4 regions of the Streptomyces sp. 7N604 genome follow, and region 1 is predicted to be linked to each of the others. Evidence: riboswitches for the same ligand, from Rfam matches in the RefSeq annotation. Region 1 holds a riboswitch; each other region holds the start of a gene.
The links. A riboswitch is a leader RNA that binds a small molecule or an ion and turns the genes downstream of it on or off. The one in region 1 is predicted to bind cyclic di-AMP.
Positions count from the first base shown of each region.

Region 2: it holds a riboswitch for cyclic di-AMP, as region 1 does, so the genes downstream of both, ACTWP8_RS30335 (M23 family metallopeptidase) here and ACTWP8_RS04360 (transglycosylase family protein) in region 1, are expected to answer to the same signal.
Region 3: it holds a riboswitch for cyclic di-AMP, as region 1 does, so the genes downstream of both, ACTWP8_RS17500 (NlpC/P60 family protein) here and ACTWP8_RS04360 (transglycosylase family protein) in region 1, are expected to answer to the same signal.
Region 4: it holds a riboswitch for cyclic di-AMP, as region 1 does, so the genes downstream of both, ACTWP8_RS10225 (M23 family metallopeptidase) here and ACTWP8_RS04360 (transglycosylase family protein) in region 1, are expected to answer to the same signal.

Region 1 covers NZ_JBQQBX010000003.1:116,525-120,697, reverse strand. The annotation lists gene ACTWP8_RS04370 (TIGR03943 family putative permease subunit) at 1-575, opposite strand, end outside; gene ACTWP8_RS04365 (permease) at 572-1,483, opposite strand; cyclic di-AMP (ydaO/yuaA leader) riboswitch at 2,161-2,337, shown strand; gene ACTWP8_RS04360 (transglycosylase family protein) at 2,341-3,549, shown strand; gene ACTWP8_RS04355 (cupin domain-containing protein) at 3,689-4,173, opposite strand, start outside.
Region 2 covers NZ_JBQQBX010000032.1:79,856-84,028, forward strand. The annotation lists gene ACTWP8_RS30320 (hypothetical protein) at 1-208, shown strand, start outside; gene ACTWP8_RS30325 (hypothetical protein) at 257-1,633, opposite strand; gene ACTWP8_RS30330 (SpoIIE family protein phosphatase) at 1,741-2,004, shown strand; cyclic di-AMP (ydaO/yuaA leader) riboswitch at 2,234-2,376, shown strand; gene ACTWP8_RS30335 (M23 family metallopeptidase) at 2,387-3,484, shown strand; partial or broken gene ACTWP8_RS30340 (aldo/keto reductase) at 3,671-4,173, shown strand, end outside.
Region 3 covers NZ_JBQQBX010000014.1:158,522-162,694, reverse strand. The annotation lists gene pcrA (DNA helicase PcrA) at 1-1,213, opposite strand, end outside; cyclic di-AMP (ydaO/yuaA leader) riboswitch at 1,465-1,634, shown strand; gene ACTWP8_RS17500 (NlpC/P60 family protein) at 1,673-2,806, shown strand; gene ACTWP8_RS17495 (hypothetical protein) at 2,888-3,241, opposite strand; gene ACTWP8_RS17490 (NlpC/P60 family protein) at 3,512-4,173, shown strand, end outside.
Region 4 covers NZ_JBQQBX010000007.1:199,857-204,029, reverse strand. The annotation lists gene ACTWP8_RS10235 (bifunctional polysaccharide deacetylase/glycosyltransferase family 2 protein) at 1-802, opposite strand, end outside; gene ACTWP8_RS10230 (hypothetical protein) at 799-1,155, opposite strand; cyclic di-AMP (ydaO/yuaA leader) riboswitch at 2,067-2,194, shown strand; gene ACTWP8_RS10225 (M23 family metallopeptidase) at 2,198-2,995, shown strand; gene tgmA (putative ATP-grasp-modified RiPP) at 3,397-3,588, shown strand; gene tgmB (ATP-grasp ribosomal peptide maturase) at 3,596-4,173, shown strand, end outside.

The DNA of each region.
Region 1 (4,173 bases):
GCTGCGCAGCAGCTCAGCACCAGTCGGGTCAGGTACCAGCCGCCGCTCTTGCCCGGCGTGACGAAGCCGGTCATCGAGACCGTACGGCCCTCCAGGCTCCGGCCGGGGTCCTGCCGCGCCCGCGAGCTGAAGTCCGACAGGGGCATGACGAGCGGGGACCCGCCGGGCAGCGGGGAGAACCGCCCTCCGTCCGCGACCGCTGTGTCGCTCTCCCGCGCGGCGGTGTACGAGCCGAGGGCGGGCGGCGTGAAGAACAGCAGGGTGATCGCGGGGAGGAAGAGCAGCCAGGCGATCCGCGGGCCTTTGCCATGATCGTGCCCGTGCCCGTGCCCGTGATCCGCGTCGGCGTCCCCGTCGGCGTCGTGGGCATCGGACGGGGCAGCGGGCTTGGCGAAGGGGAAGCCGTCCCGAGCCGCGCCCACCGTCCCCAGGACGACCAGCAGCACGCCCGAGACGATCAGCAGCGGCCGCAGGCCCTCCTTCACGTACCGCAGATACACCTCGCTGAAGAGCGAGATGTGCAGCACTCCGGCGCCCGACAGCAGGAGCAGCAGCACCTGGACGTTCCGCCTCACAGCACCCACCACCCGGTCAGCGCGCTGCAGGCGACGGCCACCACGGCGGTGGCCGCCGAGAACCGTACGGCGAAGGCGCGTCCGAAGGTGCCCGACTGCAGGGCGATCAGCTTCACGTCGACCATCGGCCCGACCACCATGAACGCCAGCCGGGCAGTGGGGGAGAACCCGGTCAGCGACGCCGCGACGAAGGCGTCGGCCTCCGAGCAGACGGCGAGCACGATCGCCAGCGCGGCGAGGAAGATGACGGAGAGCCAGGGCGATCCGGCGAAGGTGTCCAGCACGGAGCGCTCCACGGCGACGTTGAAGGTCGCCGCGGCCATCGCCCCGAGCACCAGGAAGCCGCCGGCGTGCAGGAAGTCGTGCTGGAAGCCGAGCCGGAACTCCTCCCACCTGCTGTGTCCCGGCCGGTGCCCGGTCCGGTGCGCCGGCAGCCGCAGCCACTCCGCGCGGCCGAGGCGGATCCAGAGCCAGCCCATGACCGCCGAGGTCGCGAGCGAGGCGAGCAGCCGGGCCGCCACCATCTCGGGGGCGCCCGGGAAGGCGACCGCCGTGGAAGCGAGCACGATCGGATTCACCGCGGGCGCGGACAGGAGGAAGGCCAGCGCGGCCGCGGGCGGCACCCCGCGGCGGATCAGGCTCCCCGCTACCGGCACGGACGCGCATTCGCACCCCGGCAGGACGACGCCCGCGGCGCTGGCGACGGGGACGGCGAGCGCGGGCCGCTTCGGCAGGGCGCGGCTGAAGACGTGCGCGGGGACGAAGGCGTTGATGGCTCCCGAGAGCGCGGTGCCCAGCAGCAGGAACGGCAGGGCCTGCACCGTGATGGCGAGGCAGATCGTCCGCCAGGCCTGCACGGCCCCGGGCTCCGGCCATCCGACCACCCCGGTGGCCGCAGCGGCCGCCACCGCGACGGCGAGCGCTCCGGCCGCGGCGAGCGGCCACGCCCGGCGGTCGGCGCCCGTACGGCGGTCGGGGCGCGTACGGCGGTCGGGGTGCCCCGCGCCGGAGCTCGTACGGGATGGATTCGCACCGGCTTCCGGCGGCGCCTGTGACCTGGTGTCGATCAGCTCTTCCGCTCTCTGCACTCCGACTCCGCAAGATCCGCGACCGGGGGTGATCACGATAGCCGCGGGAGAGGGCCCGGCTGTGGCGCATCTCCGGAACTTGGTCCGTATTCATCCGTTTCGCCGGGTAGATTCTCGTGCGGCAAAGAGGCTTCTAATGCCTGCAATCCGCCAAAGCTGAATTCAGATACCAAATCGGACAATTAGTCGGCCGGTGACCCATCTCACAAAGACCGCCGGTTAAATGTGACTTCGCGCACTCGAATGGCGGCGATTTTCCCAACTTGGTTACGTACTGCCCACTGTGAGAGCCGTTCAGTAGTAATGCCTATTGCTCTGGGACCAAGATCGGCAGCGCAGCGTGACGCATTACCGAGTCGATCTGTTCAATGGCGAATCAGGCGAATGCACGCCACTTGTGGCGAAGAAATGGATGTGTTTACTTTTCCGCTGCCTGCCCATCGAAAGGGGCGGGCGCCCTGTTGCCGGAGCGCCGAGTCCTGCCGCCGGCGGAGGGGGAAACGACAACGCACCACGGCAGGAGCGGGGGAACCAAAGGTAAGTGCCGTACCGCGCTCGGCGTGGTCCGGCTTGGGGTGAAGACGTGCCGCAGCGCTCGCCGCTGCGTAAGTCACGGCCGGGCAACTCCAGCCCGAACCCGACAGCTCACCTCGCAGGCGTAGGAGAGGAAGATCCCTATGTCTGCACGCGGACGTCATCGCCGCTTCAAGCCCGGCCGGATTTCCCGGGCCACTTTCGCCGCCGCCGCAAGCGGCGCCGGTATCGGTCTGTCCTTCATCACCGCCGGCCAGGCGAGCGCCGCCTCCGTCGACACCTGGGACAAGGTCGCGGAGTGCGAGAGCACCAGCAACTGGAGCATCAACAACGGCAACGGCTTCTTCGGAGGCCTGCAGTTCACGCAGAGCACCTGGGAGGCCTTCGGCGGCACCGACTACGCCGAGCGCGCCGACCTGGCCACCAAGGACCAGCAGATCGCCGTCGCCGAGAAGGTGCTCGACACCCAGGGCCCCGGCGCCTGGCCCGTGTGCGGCCCCAAGGCCGGCCTGGCCAAGGGCGGTCCGGCCCCCGCGATCTCCACCGGCGGCGAGCAGGCCCAGGGCAAGCCCGAGACCAAGCCCGCCCCGGCCCCCGCCGAGGACAAGGCCGACACGGCGGACAAGGGCGCGGCGAAGCCCGAGTCCTACACCGTCGTCAAGGGCGACTCGCTCTACAAGATCGCCACCGCCAAGCACATCGACGGCGGCTGGCAGCGGGTCTACCAGGACAACCGCCAGGTCGTCGGCGGCGACCCGGACCTGATCCACCCGGGCCAGAAGCTGGCCCTGGGCGGCGGCAAGGCCGAGGCCGCGCCGCAGCAGCAGGCCCCCAAGCAGGAGGCTCCGAAGAAGCAGGCCCCCAAGCCCGCGGCGCCCAAGGCTCAGGCCCCCAAGCAGGAGGCCCCGAAGCAGGAGGCCAAGCCGGCTTCCGAGCAGAGCGCCTCCGGCTTCACCGCCCCGGTCTCCGACCCGGCCCTCGGCACGCCGTACCACCAGGCCGGCTCCATGTGGTCCAGCGGCTACCACACCGGTGCCGACTTCCCCGTGCCCACCGGCACTTCGGTGAAGTCCATCGGCCCGGGTGAGGTCGTCTCGGCGGGCTGGGGCGGCGCGTACGGCAACCAGGTCGTCATCCGCCACACGGACGGCAAGTACAGCCAGTACGCCCACCTGTCCTCGCTGTCCGTCTCGGCCGGCCAGGCGGTGACCGGCGGCAAGCAGATCGGCCTGTCCGGCTCCACCGGCAACAGCAGTGGCCCGCACCTGCACTTCGAGGTGCGGACCGGCCCGGACTACGGCTCGGACATCGACCCGCTCGCCTACCTGCGTGCGCACGGCGTCAGCATCTGACACGGGTCGACGCGGCCGGAGTCTTCTCTCCTGACTCCATGAGGCGCCCGCTCCCCGCTATGCCGGGGGGCGGGCGCCTTCGTCGTGCTGTGCCGGTGTGGACACGGGGATGGATACGAGGGTGGATACGGAAGACGGGTCATGAGCTGCGGCACAGGGCCCGGATGAGATCACCGTGCCGCGGGTAGCGCGCGGCCAGCTCGTCCGCCTCGCCGCCCTCGTAGTCGGCGGGGAGGAACCCCGGGGCAAGCGTGCATCCCAGGAGCGCGTGGCTGCCGCCGGGCCGCACCCGCGCGCCCATCCAGGTGCCGCCCGGCACGACGTACTGGATGTGCTGCCCGGCGCGCACGTCCTGGCCGAGCACCTCCACCCGTGATGCGCCGTCCGGCTCCAGGAGCAGCAGTTCCACCGTGTCCCCGAGGTAGAAGTGCCAGACCTCGTCGTGCGGCAGCCGGTGCATCGCGGAGAAGAGGTCGTTCTGCGCCGACAGCAGGAAAAGGATCGCCGTGCCCTCGGGACGGCCTCCGGACTGCGGAGGACCGGCCCACGTTTCGCGGAAGAGACCGCCTTCCAGGGGCAGCGGCTCCAGGCCGTACATCGTGGCGAGTTCCTCGGCCGAGGGAA
Region 2 (4,173 bases), on a different contig from region 1:
CAAGGCCACGGTGGCGAAGCCCGCGTCCGGCGACGAGGCGGCATCGGTGGTGTCCGCTTCGCCGGACAAGGTCGTCGTCCTGCTGTTCATGAACCAGGTCACCAACAGCACCCAGGTCTCAGGCCCGCGCCTCGACCTCAACCGGGTGCGGATGACCCTGCAGCGGACGTCCGACGGCTGGAAGGTGAGCGCGGTCGACGCGCTGTAGGCGGGACAGGCCCGGACAGGCGGGATAGGCGGGCGAGGGCGGCTCGGGTCAGAACCCTCCACCGAAGTCGCCGCCGCCGAACCCTCCGCCGAGGTCGCCGCCGCCCCCGAAGTCGCCCGAGTTGAAGTCGGAACCGGAACTGTCGCCGCCGCTGTAGTCACCGCCGTACCCGTCGTACCCGTACGCGTACGGCCCGGTCAGCATGCTGCCCAGCAGCGTGCCCGCCAGCAGCCCGGGCAGGATACCGCCGCCGAAATAGCCGTAGGCCCACGGCCCGTACGCCGGTCCGGCCTCCCAGTACGGCCTGCGCCCGGACGCCGTCTCCACCTCGCGCCCCATCGGCTCCTCGCCGTCCTCGAGGCGCGCCGCGTCCGCCGCGCACACCGGCACGGTGCGCTCCTCGCCGCCCGACGGCGCCCACTGCACGTCCTGGACCGACGGGCCGTGCCGCGGGTCGAAGAAGCACGGCACCCGGCGCTCGGGCAGCGGCTCGCCGTCCCGCCGCGCCTCCAGCGTGGCCAGCGAGAACCGGCCGTCCTCCAGCGACTCGGTCACATCCCGTACGTCACTGGGCCGCCGCGCGCGGTCCATCGACGCCTTCGCCTTGTCGTACGAGTCCAGGGCTCGGGCGTAGTCCTCGCGCATCGCGTCGTCCGTCTTCGGTGCCGAGGGGTCGAAGTCGATCCGCTCCAGCTCCTCGCCGAAGGCGGTGATGTCCTCGTCCACGACCGGGCGGAGCGTCTCCAGCTGCGCACGGTCCCGCTCGGCCCTGCGCTGCTTGCCCCGGCGGCTGACCAGCAGGGCACCGCCGCCGACGGCCGTGATCAGCACGCCGAGCGTCACGAGCAGGCCGGCCGCGCTGACTCCGGTGCCGTTCCCGGTGCCGGTGCTGGTGCCCGAGCCGCCGCTCCAGGTGGCCGGGGCGTGGCCGTTGGCCTGCTGCAGGGCCTGATCGACGAAGCCGTTGACCATGGCGCTCACGTCGCCGGGGTCGGATCGCTCCACGGCGCCGGAGAGGTTGGAGACCTCGTTGCGGGACATCACCGAGGAGTCGGCGCCCGCGTCGAACCGGTCACCCAGCGCGACTGCGTACACGCCGGTGATCCCGACCTTGGTCCGCAGGTCCTGGAGCAGCGTCGACGGCTGGAACTCGGAGGCGTTGGGCAGCACGGCGACGAACACCGGCTTGTCCGCCTTCTCGATCTTGTCCGCCAGCGCGTCCGCATCGGCGGCGGGCAGCTGCCCCGAAGCGCGCGGATCGACGTAGACAGGGCCCTTCTTCAGGGCGTTCGCGGCGCTGTCGAGCCCGTCCGCGGCCCGCGCCCCGGGAGCCATGACGGCCATCAGTACGAGGGCGGCGGCGAGCACCGCCAGCACAGGCAGAAGCAGGGTGCGGCCCGCCCAGGACTTCGCTGCGGTGTTCATATCTACGAAACTACTCCAAAGGTGCAATTTCGGGCTTCTCGGTGTGCAGGGCAACCATCCCGCGGCCAGGGCAGGCGGCGCGAGGGCCTGGACCCGTACGAGCCCGGGTGGAGGAGTTCGCCTTCCCCGAGGGCGCCACGCTGCTGCTGTTCACGGACGGAGTGACCGAGGCGCGGAATGCGGAGGGCGTCTTCTGCGGCCCGGGGGGCGGCTGCGCGGCCGGCGGTTCCCCGGGCCCGACGCGCTGCTCGACACGCTCGTGGCGGACGTACGGCGGCATGCGGAGGGCGGGGTGCCGGACGGCATGGCGATGCCGGCGGTCACCCGCCCCGCATCCTACGTTCCGTAACCGGGCGCATCCCTGCGTATAACAACTGACGCACGATCGGGGAAGCGGTGTTTCCGTGCGTGGGGGCAACTCGCCCGAATTGGCGGCTTCCTGTCCTGGTTGGTCCCTCGGGATTTCGTTAACGATCACACCGAACGGCTTGGAATCACGTCCCGCCGTCTATTAACGTTCGATAACGCAGCGCGGTCGTCCCAGCCGCCACAAGAGGTGGCACCGTGCGCCTACGCCGAATCCCGCACCACCAGCACCAGCAGCACCACCTGCACGACCTGCACCAAGGGAACCGGGGAACCACCACCTTGGGGTGAATCGGGCGCCTCTCCGGAGGGGCCCGTAGGAGACCTTCCTGCTCCGAACCCGTCAGCTAACCCGGTAGGCGAGAGGAAGGAAAGGAGTGCGCCCGAGTGGCGTCCAACAGGCCTGGCCCCGAGATCTTGCCCGAACCCTCCGACACCCAGAGCTTCGACTTCGGGCCGGGCGGATTCGGTGAGTTCGGTGAGGACTACCCGGCCGCCGGTTCCGGCGACTGGAACCCGACCACGGATTCCCTGGCCCCGGTGCGCGGCAGGCACCGCGTCGTCAAGCAGCGCGGTGGCGGCATGGCCCGCAGCGGCGCGGTCCTCGGGGTCGGCGTGTTCGCCGCCGTCGGTGCGGGCGGCATGGCGAGTGCGCAGGACAAGCCACCGGTCTCCATCTCCATGCCGGATCTCTCGTCTGTCTCGGACAAGCTCCCCGACGCAAAGGCGCTCCCCGGCATCGGCTCGCTGATATCCGACGACGCGGACAGCGTCGGCGACGGCACCGTGACCGCCGCGGCCCCGCTCTCCCAGGCCGGTCTCACCGACGAGGAGGCGGCCGGGGGCGCCGACGCGGGCGAGGCGCTGCGCGCCCGCATCATGCGCCAGGCCGAGCAGCAGCAGACGGCGGCGGAGACGGCGGAGCGCGAGGCCGCGCAGGAGGCCGCGGCGGAGAAGGCCGCCCAGGAGGCCGCCGAGGCGAAGGCGAAGGCCGTTGCCGCGGCGAAGAGGGCCAAGGAGGAGGCCGAGCGGAAGGCGGCCGAGGAGGCGGCGCGCAAGGCCGAGGCCGAGCGGCTCGCCAAGCTGGCCCGCAGCTACAGCCTCCCCACCTCCTCGTACACGCTGACTTCGAGCTTCGGCGAGTCCGGCTCCATGTGGTCCAGCACGCACACGGGCCAGGACTTCGCCGCCCCGACCGGCACCCCCGTCAAGGCGGTGCACGGCGGCACGATCACGGAGGCCGGCTGGGCGGGCTCCTACGGCTACCGGATCGTCCTCACCCTCGAGGACGGCACCGAGGTCTGGTACTGCCACCTCTCCTCGATGACCCAGACGTCGGGCGAGGTGACGACGGGCGAGACGATCGGCCGCGTCGGCGCCACGGGCAATGTCACCGGCCCCCACCTCCACCTGGAGGTACGGCCGGGCGGCGGCGACCCGATCGACCCGGCGGCCTGGCTGCGCGGCAAGGGCGTCTCGCTCTGACGTCCGTACGGCTGCTGTGACTTATCGCACCCTGTTCGTCGGCAGCCCTGGTGCAAACCCCCCGACACCAGGGCTGTCGGCTTGCCTGCGTGTCCGCGTCCCCGCTTCTCAGTCCGCGTCGCGGTTCGCGTCGCTGTGCGGGCGTTGCCCGGAATGGCCCGGCGCAGGGCGGCGTTGATCAGCCGTATGGCTGACAGGAACAAGATCATCGGTGATCTGGCCGTCCACCCCCTCTCCCTCGGCGGCAACGTCTTCGGCTGGACCGCGGACGAGGCGCAGTCCTTCGCCGTACCCGACGCGTATGGAGGCGGGCGGCAACTTCCTCGACACCGCCGACGTCTACGGAGATCATCACCGCCCTCGACCAGCTGGTGCGGGCGGGCAAGGTCCGGCAGATCGGCGCCTCCAACGTCTCGCCCGAAGCGGTTCGAGGCGTCGCTCGCCTTCTCCGACCGCGAGGGCCTGGCGAAGTACGCCGCCCTCCAGCCGCACTACAACCTCGTCTCGCGCGATACGTACGAGGGGCCGCTCGCCGGCGTCGCGGCCCGTCACGGGCTGGCGGCCGTCCCGTACTCCGCGCTCGCCTCCGGCTTCCTCACCGGCAAGTACCGGGCGGGCGCGGCGGTGGGTGCGCGGGCCGCGCGGGCGGCCCAGCACCTGGAGACGGAGCGCGAGCGGCGCGTGCCGGC
Region 3 (4,173 bases), on a different contig from region 1:
GGCGGCGGTTGGCGTTCCGCTCGATGACGGCGTTCGCGGCGCTGAGGATCGTCTGCGTGGAGCGATAGTTCTGCTCCAGCAGGATCGTGGTGGCGTCGGGGTAGTCCTCCTCGAACTGGAGGATGTTGCGGATGGTCGCGCCGCGGAAGGCGTAGATCGACTGGTCGGCGTCGCCGACGACGCACAACTCGGCCACGTTGAGATCGGGCGCGGTCTCACCGGTCCCCACCAGCTCACGCACCAGCGTGTACTGCGCGTGGTTGGTGTCCTGGTACTCGTCCACCAGCACGTGGCGGAAGCGGCGCCGGTAGTGCTCCGCGACGTCCGGGAACGCCTGGAGCAGGTGGACGGTGGTCATGATGATGTCGTCGAAGTCCAGCGCGTTGGCCTCGCGCAACCGCGACTGGTACAGCGCGTACGCCTCGGCGAGGGTCTTCTCGAAACCGTCGCTCGCCTGCGCCGCGAAGTCCTCGTCGTCGATGAGCTCGTTCTTGAGGTTGGAGATCTTCGCGCTGAAGGACTTCGGCGGGTAGCGCTTCGGGTCGAGGTCGAGGTCGCGGCAGACCAGGGACATCAGGCGCTTGGAGTCGGCGGCGTCGTAGATGGAGAAGCTGGAGGTGAAGCCGAGCTTCTTGCTCTCCCGGCGCAGGATGCGGACGCAGGCGCTGTGGAAGGTGGACACCCACATCGCGTTCGCCCGCGGCCCGACGAGCTGCTCGACGCGCTCCTTCATCTCGCCCGCGGCCTTGTTGGTGAAGGTGATCGCGAGGATCTGGCCGGGGTGCACGCGGCGCGCGCCCAGCAGATACGCGATGCGGTGCGTCAGCACGCGGGTCTTGCCGGATCCGGCGCCGGCGACGATGAGCAGCGGAGAGCCGGTGTGGACGACGGCGGCGCGCTGCTGCTCGTTCAGCCCCTCGAGCAGCGCGGCGGGGTCAACGGCGGGCCGCGGGGCGCCGTTGCGGTAGTAGCGCTCCCGCGCATCCTGGTCGGCGCCAGCGTCGAAGCGGCCCCCGAAGAGGTCGGCCGGGATCTCCTCCGGGCCCCTGTCCTCGGGCGGCGGGGGCGGGTGTTCCTCGCCGGGGTGCCCCGAGTGGCCGGCGTGGCCGGAGGGACCCATGTGGCCAGGGTGACCCGGCCCCGGGAGTCCGGCCGGGGGCTCTGCCGGGTGCTCGAGGTCCGCCAGGAAGCTGTCGTCAAAGAGGCTGCTCATCGTTCACCGAGTCTAGGCCGCGGGGCTGACAGCCCACGCCGGTTCCCGCCCCTCCGCTGCGGGAGGGGCACATTTCGCCCTAAACGATCGCGCCGCAGAAAGGTCACGAAAAGGTTTCGGGCATATCGAACATCAGCCTTCACAACCGCCCCACACGTTGGCTACCGTGCTCGCTCAGGCGGCCCGATCCCCCTGCCGGCGACCGCGTCGGCACGGGCAGCCTCCGCCGAGTCCGGCGCTGCCCGAAGGACGTCCCGAGGACGCCCGAAGGCATCCGGAGCCGGGGACCCAACGTACGACCGGGGTGAATCGGCCCCCGCACGCACGCGTGTCAGAGCGTGGCGGCGCGCGGTGGCCGTAGGGCAGCCTTCCGATCGCCCGAACCCGACAGCTAACCCGGTAGGCGGTCCACGGAAGGAGTCGCGCGCCTTGGCGTCGCACCGCAAACGGCGGACTCGAATGTTCACGTCCCCCGGTTCCGGCCGCGCGGCCGTCGGACTGACGACCGCGGCCCTCGCCTCGGTCAGCCTGCTCTCCCAGAGCGCGCAGGCCGCGCCGGACGAGCCGAAGCAGAGCATCGAGGAAGTCCAGAAGAAGGTCGACGAGCTCTACCGGCAGGCCGGCACCGCAACGCAGCAGTACAACCAGGCCAAGGAGCGCAGCGAGAAGCAGCGCACCAAGGTCGACCGGCTGCTCGACGACGTCGCGAAGCGGACGGACAAACTCAACGAGGCGCGGCGCATGCTGGGCAGCTACGCGGCCGCGCAGTACCGCAATGGGGGCATGGCCTCGACGGCGACGATGATGCTCGCCGACGACCCGCAGAGCTACTTCGACCAGGACCATCTGATGTCCCGGATGACCGGCCGGCAGCGGCAGGCCGTCGAGGACTTCCAGACGGAGCAGGAGGCCGCGTCGAAGAAGCGCGCCGAGGCCGCCGAGAGCCTCGCGTCGCTGACCGAGTCGCAGAAGGAGCTCCGCACCACCAAGGAGTCCGTGCAGGGCAAGCTCTCGGAGGCGCGCGAGCTGCTGTCGAAGCTGACGGCCGAAGAGAAGGCGCGGCTGGCGGAGCTCGAGCGCAAGCGGGAGGCCGAGGCCCGGCGCAAGGCGGAGGAACTGGCGCGGCAGCAGGCGGAGAAGGCGCGCCTGGAGCGGGAGCGCCAGGAGCAGGAGCAGAACGACGGCTCCGGTTCGACCGACGGAGGCTCGGACTCGGGTACGGACTCGGGCGCCGACTCGTACGCCACCAAGGCCGCCAAGGCCATCGACTTCGCGCGGGCCCAGATAGGCAAGCCGTACGTGTGGGGGGCGACAGGCCCGAACTCGTACGACTGCTCGGGGCTCACGCAGGCCGCCTGGAAGTACGCCGGGGTCTCGCTGCCGCGCACGACCTGGGACCAGGTGAAGGTCGGCACGCGGGTCGCCACGGAGGACCTGAAGCCGGGCGATCTCGTCTTCTTCTACGACGACATCAGCCACGTCGGGCTCTACATAGGCGACGGCCAGATGATCCATGCACCGAAGCCGGGCGCGAACGTCCGCACCGAGGCGATCACGTACATGCCGATCTACGGCAGCGTCCGCCCGGCATAGCCCACGCGCCGGCACAGCCGCGCGGGAGGGGCCCCGGGAGCGTTCGTGCGCCCCCGCGGCCCGCCCCGCCGGATCGGCAGGTCAGGTCCAGAGGACGGCGATGAAGATGTTGGCGACGGTGAGGAGGCCGACCGTGCCGAAGGCCGCCTTGTCGACCTTCTCCTCGTCCCGCTTCACGTAGACCAGGCCGAGGATGACGACCAGAAGCGCGAGCTTCACGCCTATCTTGACGTTGTTGACGGCCTGGTCGTCGGCCTGGTTGAGGCCGACCAGCGCGACGCCCGTGATCAGCATGGTCAGCGCGCCGTGCAGCATGGCCGGGTTGAAGCGGGCCGTTCCAGCGCTCATTGCCTTCATCTGCGTGAGGAAGCCGCCGAGCAGGGCCGCGATGCCGATGATGTGCAAGCCGACGAAGACACTGATGAGTACGTCCATGCGGCGGAGCGTAGCCGGGCCCGTAGCACCGGTCTCCACCGAGGTGCGCCTCAATCGCCGCTTCGGTCACGGCCGCACCAAGAAGGCGGCAGCACCCGGGAGTTCACCCGCCGCTTCTGTTCAGTGCCGCTCTTAAACGTTCCAATCCCGGTCATCACGACACCTGCCCGTAACACGGAGGTCTAGCGTCCTCCACCGAGGCGCCCCCACGCGCCCCGGTGGCGACCCCCGCACGGCCACCGGAAAGGCAGGAAGGAAGTGACGGCCGCCGTGGCCTCGCACAGGAAGCCCAGGCAGCGATCGCTCACTGGCACGCTCACCGGCACGTTCACCGGCATCACGGGCATCACGGGCATGAGAGGCGGTACCGCAGCCCGTACGGCCGCGACGCTCGCCCTCGCGAGCGCGGCAGGCGCAACCGGCGTCGTCGGCGCCGCGCAGGCCGAGCCCAGCCTCACGCCCGCCCAGGTCAAGGCCAAGGTCGACCGGCTCCACCACGAAGCCGAAGTCGCGACGGAGAAGTACAACGGCGCGAGGGAGAAGACCAGCAGGGCGCAGAAGGAGCTGGACCGGCTGCGCGACAAGGCCGCGCGCAGGTCCGGGCGGTTGAACGCCTCCCGGAACGCGCTCGGTTCGATCGCCACCGCCCAGTACCGCTCGGGCGGCATCGACCCCGCCGTCCAGCTCGCGCTCTCCTCATCCCCCGACGACTACCTCGAGCGCGCCGCCGCCGTCGAGCGGGCGGGCAGCCGCCAGGCCGCCGCGGTCAGCGGCATCCAGCGGCAGCTGCGCGACATCGAGCAGGTACGGGCCGAGGCGGGCGAGAAGGTCGCGGAACTGCGATGCAGCCAGGCCGCGTTGAAGCGACACAAGCACACGGTGCAGGAGAAGCTCCGTGAGGCCGAGGGGCTGCTCGACCGCCTGACGGCCGA
Region 4 (4,173 bases), on a different contig from region 1:
CTCTGCCCTGCCCGCGGTCGATGGCGGACACCGGCGCGTTGGCCGAGGGCATTCCGAGCCCGGCCGTCACGGTGGTGAACTCCTTGACGTTCCGGTCGCCCAGCAGCTTTTTCGTCTCTCTGTACGCGGCGTCGGTCTGGGTGTACTGCCGGATCAGGCCCTGCGACGGCTTCCGGTACGGACCGTCGGCGGCGACCAGCAGGTAGCCGTCTGCGGCGGCGCGCCGCGCCGCCCTCCACTCGCCGCCGCACATCGTGTCCGCCTGGGTGGTGTTCGGCAGCCGCAGCAGCGAGGTGCTGACTCCTGCGCTGCCCGCCAGCGCCGTCTGCGTGAGCGACAGCTCCAGCCGGTTACGGAAGGCCGATACCGAGCCCAAGTCGGTCTTGTTGTAGGTGAACGAGCCGATCTCGTGGCCCTCGGCGCGGATCCGCCGCACCAGGTCCGGTTCCCGGGCGGCCTGGGCGCCGGAGAGGAAGAAGGTGGCGTGGGCATGGTGCTTGCGCAGCAGGTCGAGCAGGCGCGGGGTCCACACGGGGTCGGGTCCGCTGTCGTAGGTGAGGGCAACGGTACGTGCGGGCATGGCTGCCGTCTCCACCTTGTCCCCGGTGATGCGCACCACCGGGTCGCCGGTGTCCGCGGCCTTCGGTACGGGTTCGGTGCAGTCGCGCTTCGTCTGCGCTTCGGCGACCGCGTGGGTGGTCCAGCCTTCGAAGAGCAGGGCGGCGGCGACCGCGGAGAGGACCAGGATCAGCAGGAGCCAGTGCCCACGCGGGTCACGGTGCTGCGCGTGCCGAGGACTCACCTGACAGTGCCTCCACGCGGGGACGGGTTGGCTCTGACCAGGGCTGCCCTGGTCCTTCCATGGCCGGGGAGACTGGTTGTTGCCGGAGCCGCCGTGGTGGCTGTGGGGGGCGGCGAGGCGTCGGCCGGCTCGGCCGCCGGGCGTGCAGTGGAGGTCGGGACGGAGGAGACTGTGGCCACGACGCGGGCAGGGGCCGTGAGGTCTGCCGAGGGCTCGGACCCAGGACGGTCGCTGTCCGTGGTGGACGGCTCGACGGTCCTGGGCGGCTTCTTCTCTACGTGCTGTTGCAGCACCCCGGAGAGCGCGGCGACCAGCAGCAGCAGATAGCCGGTGCAAGCGGCTCCGACAGCCATGGCCGCGTACCACAGGACGTTCCTGCGCCGACTGGAAGCGTCGACGAATATCTGGCGATTTCGATTATCCCGCCGTATGCGGCTTCTGCTTGCCTTACTCATGCGGCGCGAGTGTAGCCAGTTCTCCGAACGGGCGCGTGTCGGAAAGATCTTAAGCGCCCGCCTATGCCCCCGCTTTTCCGCCCTCCACCCTTCATGGGGTACAAGGCGATATACCCATCCGAACCGCTCGAAGCGCACCGGGCGCTCTTCGTCCGCCCGCGGAGCCTCTCCTGGCGGATGCAGAAACGTATTTGACGGGTGATCAGCTGACGATCGCGTGGGATTCCAGCGGCCTCCCTTGCGGTGATCACCACTCTCCGGGCGCTCCCGGCCACCACGCCCAATAGCCGCCACGGGACATGCAGAGTTACCCAATGGCTATGACCTCCAGCACTTCTGATACGCGGCTTAAGGGCCACCTGCACAGACAGCAGAAAGTTGACCGGCCGCGCGCGAGCAAGCCGTTCCGCCGCGACGCCGCGCAGTTATGGGGTGGATTCCTGGGCACAGGAGCATCGTGGAGCAGTTCGTCCCGAAGTGTTGGGCTGATCACCCAAGAAGGCGATGGACCCAAACCGGCCACTCATGTCCCCTGTGTCGGCTTAGGGACCGCCCGCCACGTCGTGGTGTCCTGGCTCGCAAGCGCGTGCACCGGCATCCTCCTTTGCGCGGATATCGTGATTACCCATCCCGAACTCCCAGGTAAAGAAAGTCAGTTGACTCGGATCCGCTTGTGAAGGCCTTGTGTTCGAACACATGGTTCCTCTAGCGTGCTCGGCGTTCGACAACGAACACCGCGTGGCCGGACCGCCGAGTCCTGCCCCTGGCCGCGCGGCAGCACGTCACTACACCGCAGGGCAGGAGTGGGGGACCCACTTTCGCCGTATCGGGCCTTGCGTGCCGGGCGGCTAGGGGTGAAGCCGTAGCAGCACACGGCCGGGCAATTCTCCAGCCCGAACCCGACAGCTCACCTCGCAGGCGTTCGGAGTACGGAGCCACCTTGACGTCTGCAGTTGGACGACACCGCGCCCCACGCCCCCGTCACACCACTCGCCGCCTCGTCAGCCGCGTCAGCGCCACCGGTGCGACCCTCGCTCTTCCGGTCATCGGAGCCGGCACCGCCAGCGCTCTGGACGGTGACAGCGACACCTACACCGTCTCCTCCGGCGACACCCTGTCAACGATCGCGGAGGAACAGGGCATCGAGGGCGGCTGGCAGAAGCTCTACGAGGACAACAGGTCCGTCATAGGCGACGACCCGGACCTGCTCTCGATCGGGCAGAAACTGTCGCTCGACGGCGCAGGCGATACCGGCACGAGCACCGGCGACAACAGCACCGGCACCACGACGGGCACCCAAGCCTCGTACAGCTCGAGCACGGAGGAGACGGCCCCGAGCGCCGTCCTCCCGGTCAGCGGCGGCATCCTGACCGCCGGCTTCCAGGACAGCGGCGACATCTGGTCCAACGGCCACACCGGCCAGGACTTCGCCGTGCCGACCGGCACCACCGTGAGAGCCGCCACCGGCGGCACCGTGGTCTCGGCGGGCTGGGACAACGCCTTCGGCTACGAGGTCGTCATCAAGCACGACGACGGCGAGTACACGCAGTACGCGCATCTGTCACAGATCGATGTGTCACCAGGCGCCACGGTAGGCACGGGCGACCGCATCGCACTTTCCGGGGCCACCGGCAATGTCACCGGGCCCCACCTGCACTTCGAGGTGCGCACTACCCCCGATTACGGATCCGCCGTCGACCCTCTGGACTGGCTGCGGGACCGCGGCGTGGAGACCTGACACCTCACCCCGGATCGAAGATTCCGCCACAGGCTCGGTGCGATGGTCGGCTACGCCCGTTCTCTGTGCGCAGATGGTGAAGGAATGCAGCCCGGACCTGTGCGATCTCAGCCGTAGACAGGGTCACCCCGTCATACGTACGAGCACGGAGCCGGTGGCGGGCCATACCTCCCCGGCGGCGTGCCGGGCGAGGCCGACCGGATTTCAGCGCGGTCGGCGTTGCAATCGGAGAGACGTTGTCGGTGCTGCGCGCTCGGCACCCCACCGATCGTTGCCGATGTTCCGAATGGCCTGGTACCGACCGGGCTGCATTCCCACCTGCCCCAACCTGCTGGATACCTGCGCCCGATGGGCAAATCCAGAACCCGCCACCCCCCTCCCGGCAAGCCCGAGGAGACACGATGAGACCTTTCGCGCTGAACTACGCCCGCCCGGCCGTCCACCCACCCGTCACGACTCCTTATACCTATGAATCCACACGGCAGTTGAACGTCCTGCCCGACGGACGCCCGGCCATCAGCGACCGCGCCCTGCTGCTGGCGACCGGCACCACCGCCTCCACCGCCGGTTCCAAAACGCACTTCGATGACTGACGGGACCATGACGGTGCTCGTACTCACCTGCGCGGAGGACGTGACCGCGGACATGGTGGTGTCCGCCCTGCACGACGCGGGCGTCCCGGTCGTACGCCTGGACCCCGCCGACCTCCCCGGCCAGGCCGCCCTGTCCGCCGAATACGTCAAGGGCGACTTCCACGGATACCTTTCGGCCGATGGTGGCCGTGTGGTCAGCATGAGCGGACTGCGCTCGATATGGATACGAAGACCCGGCGAGCCCGGAGCTCACGCCCTCGAGCAGTCCGCATGGCTCACGGCCGAGTCCACACAGGCCCTGTACGGAACGCTGTACTGCACGGGCGTGCGCTGGATGAACCACCCCGTCGCGGCCGTGCAGGCCCGCTGCAAACCGTGGCAGCTGCGCGTCGCCCACCGCAGCGGCTTCGCCGTACCCCCCACATTGATCACCACCTTTCCGCAGGTGGCACGCGAGTTCGCCATGGAGCACCGGGACCTCGTGGTGAAGTCGGTTTCGGGAGCGCACCCCAGCGACCCGCCGATGGCCCTGCCCACCACCCGTATCGAGCCGGATGCGGACTTCGCGGAAGTCGGGGCCGGCCC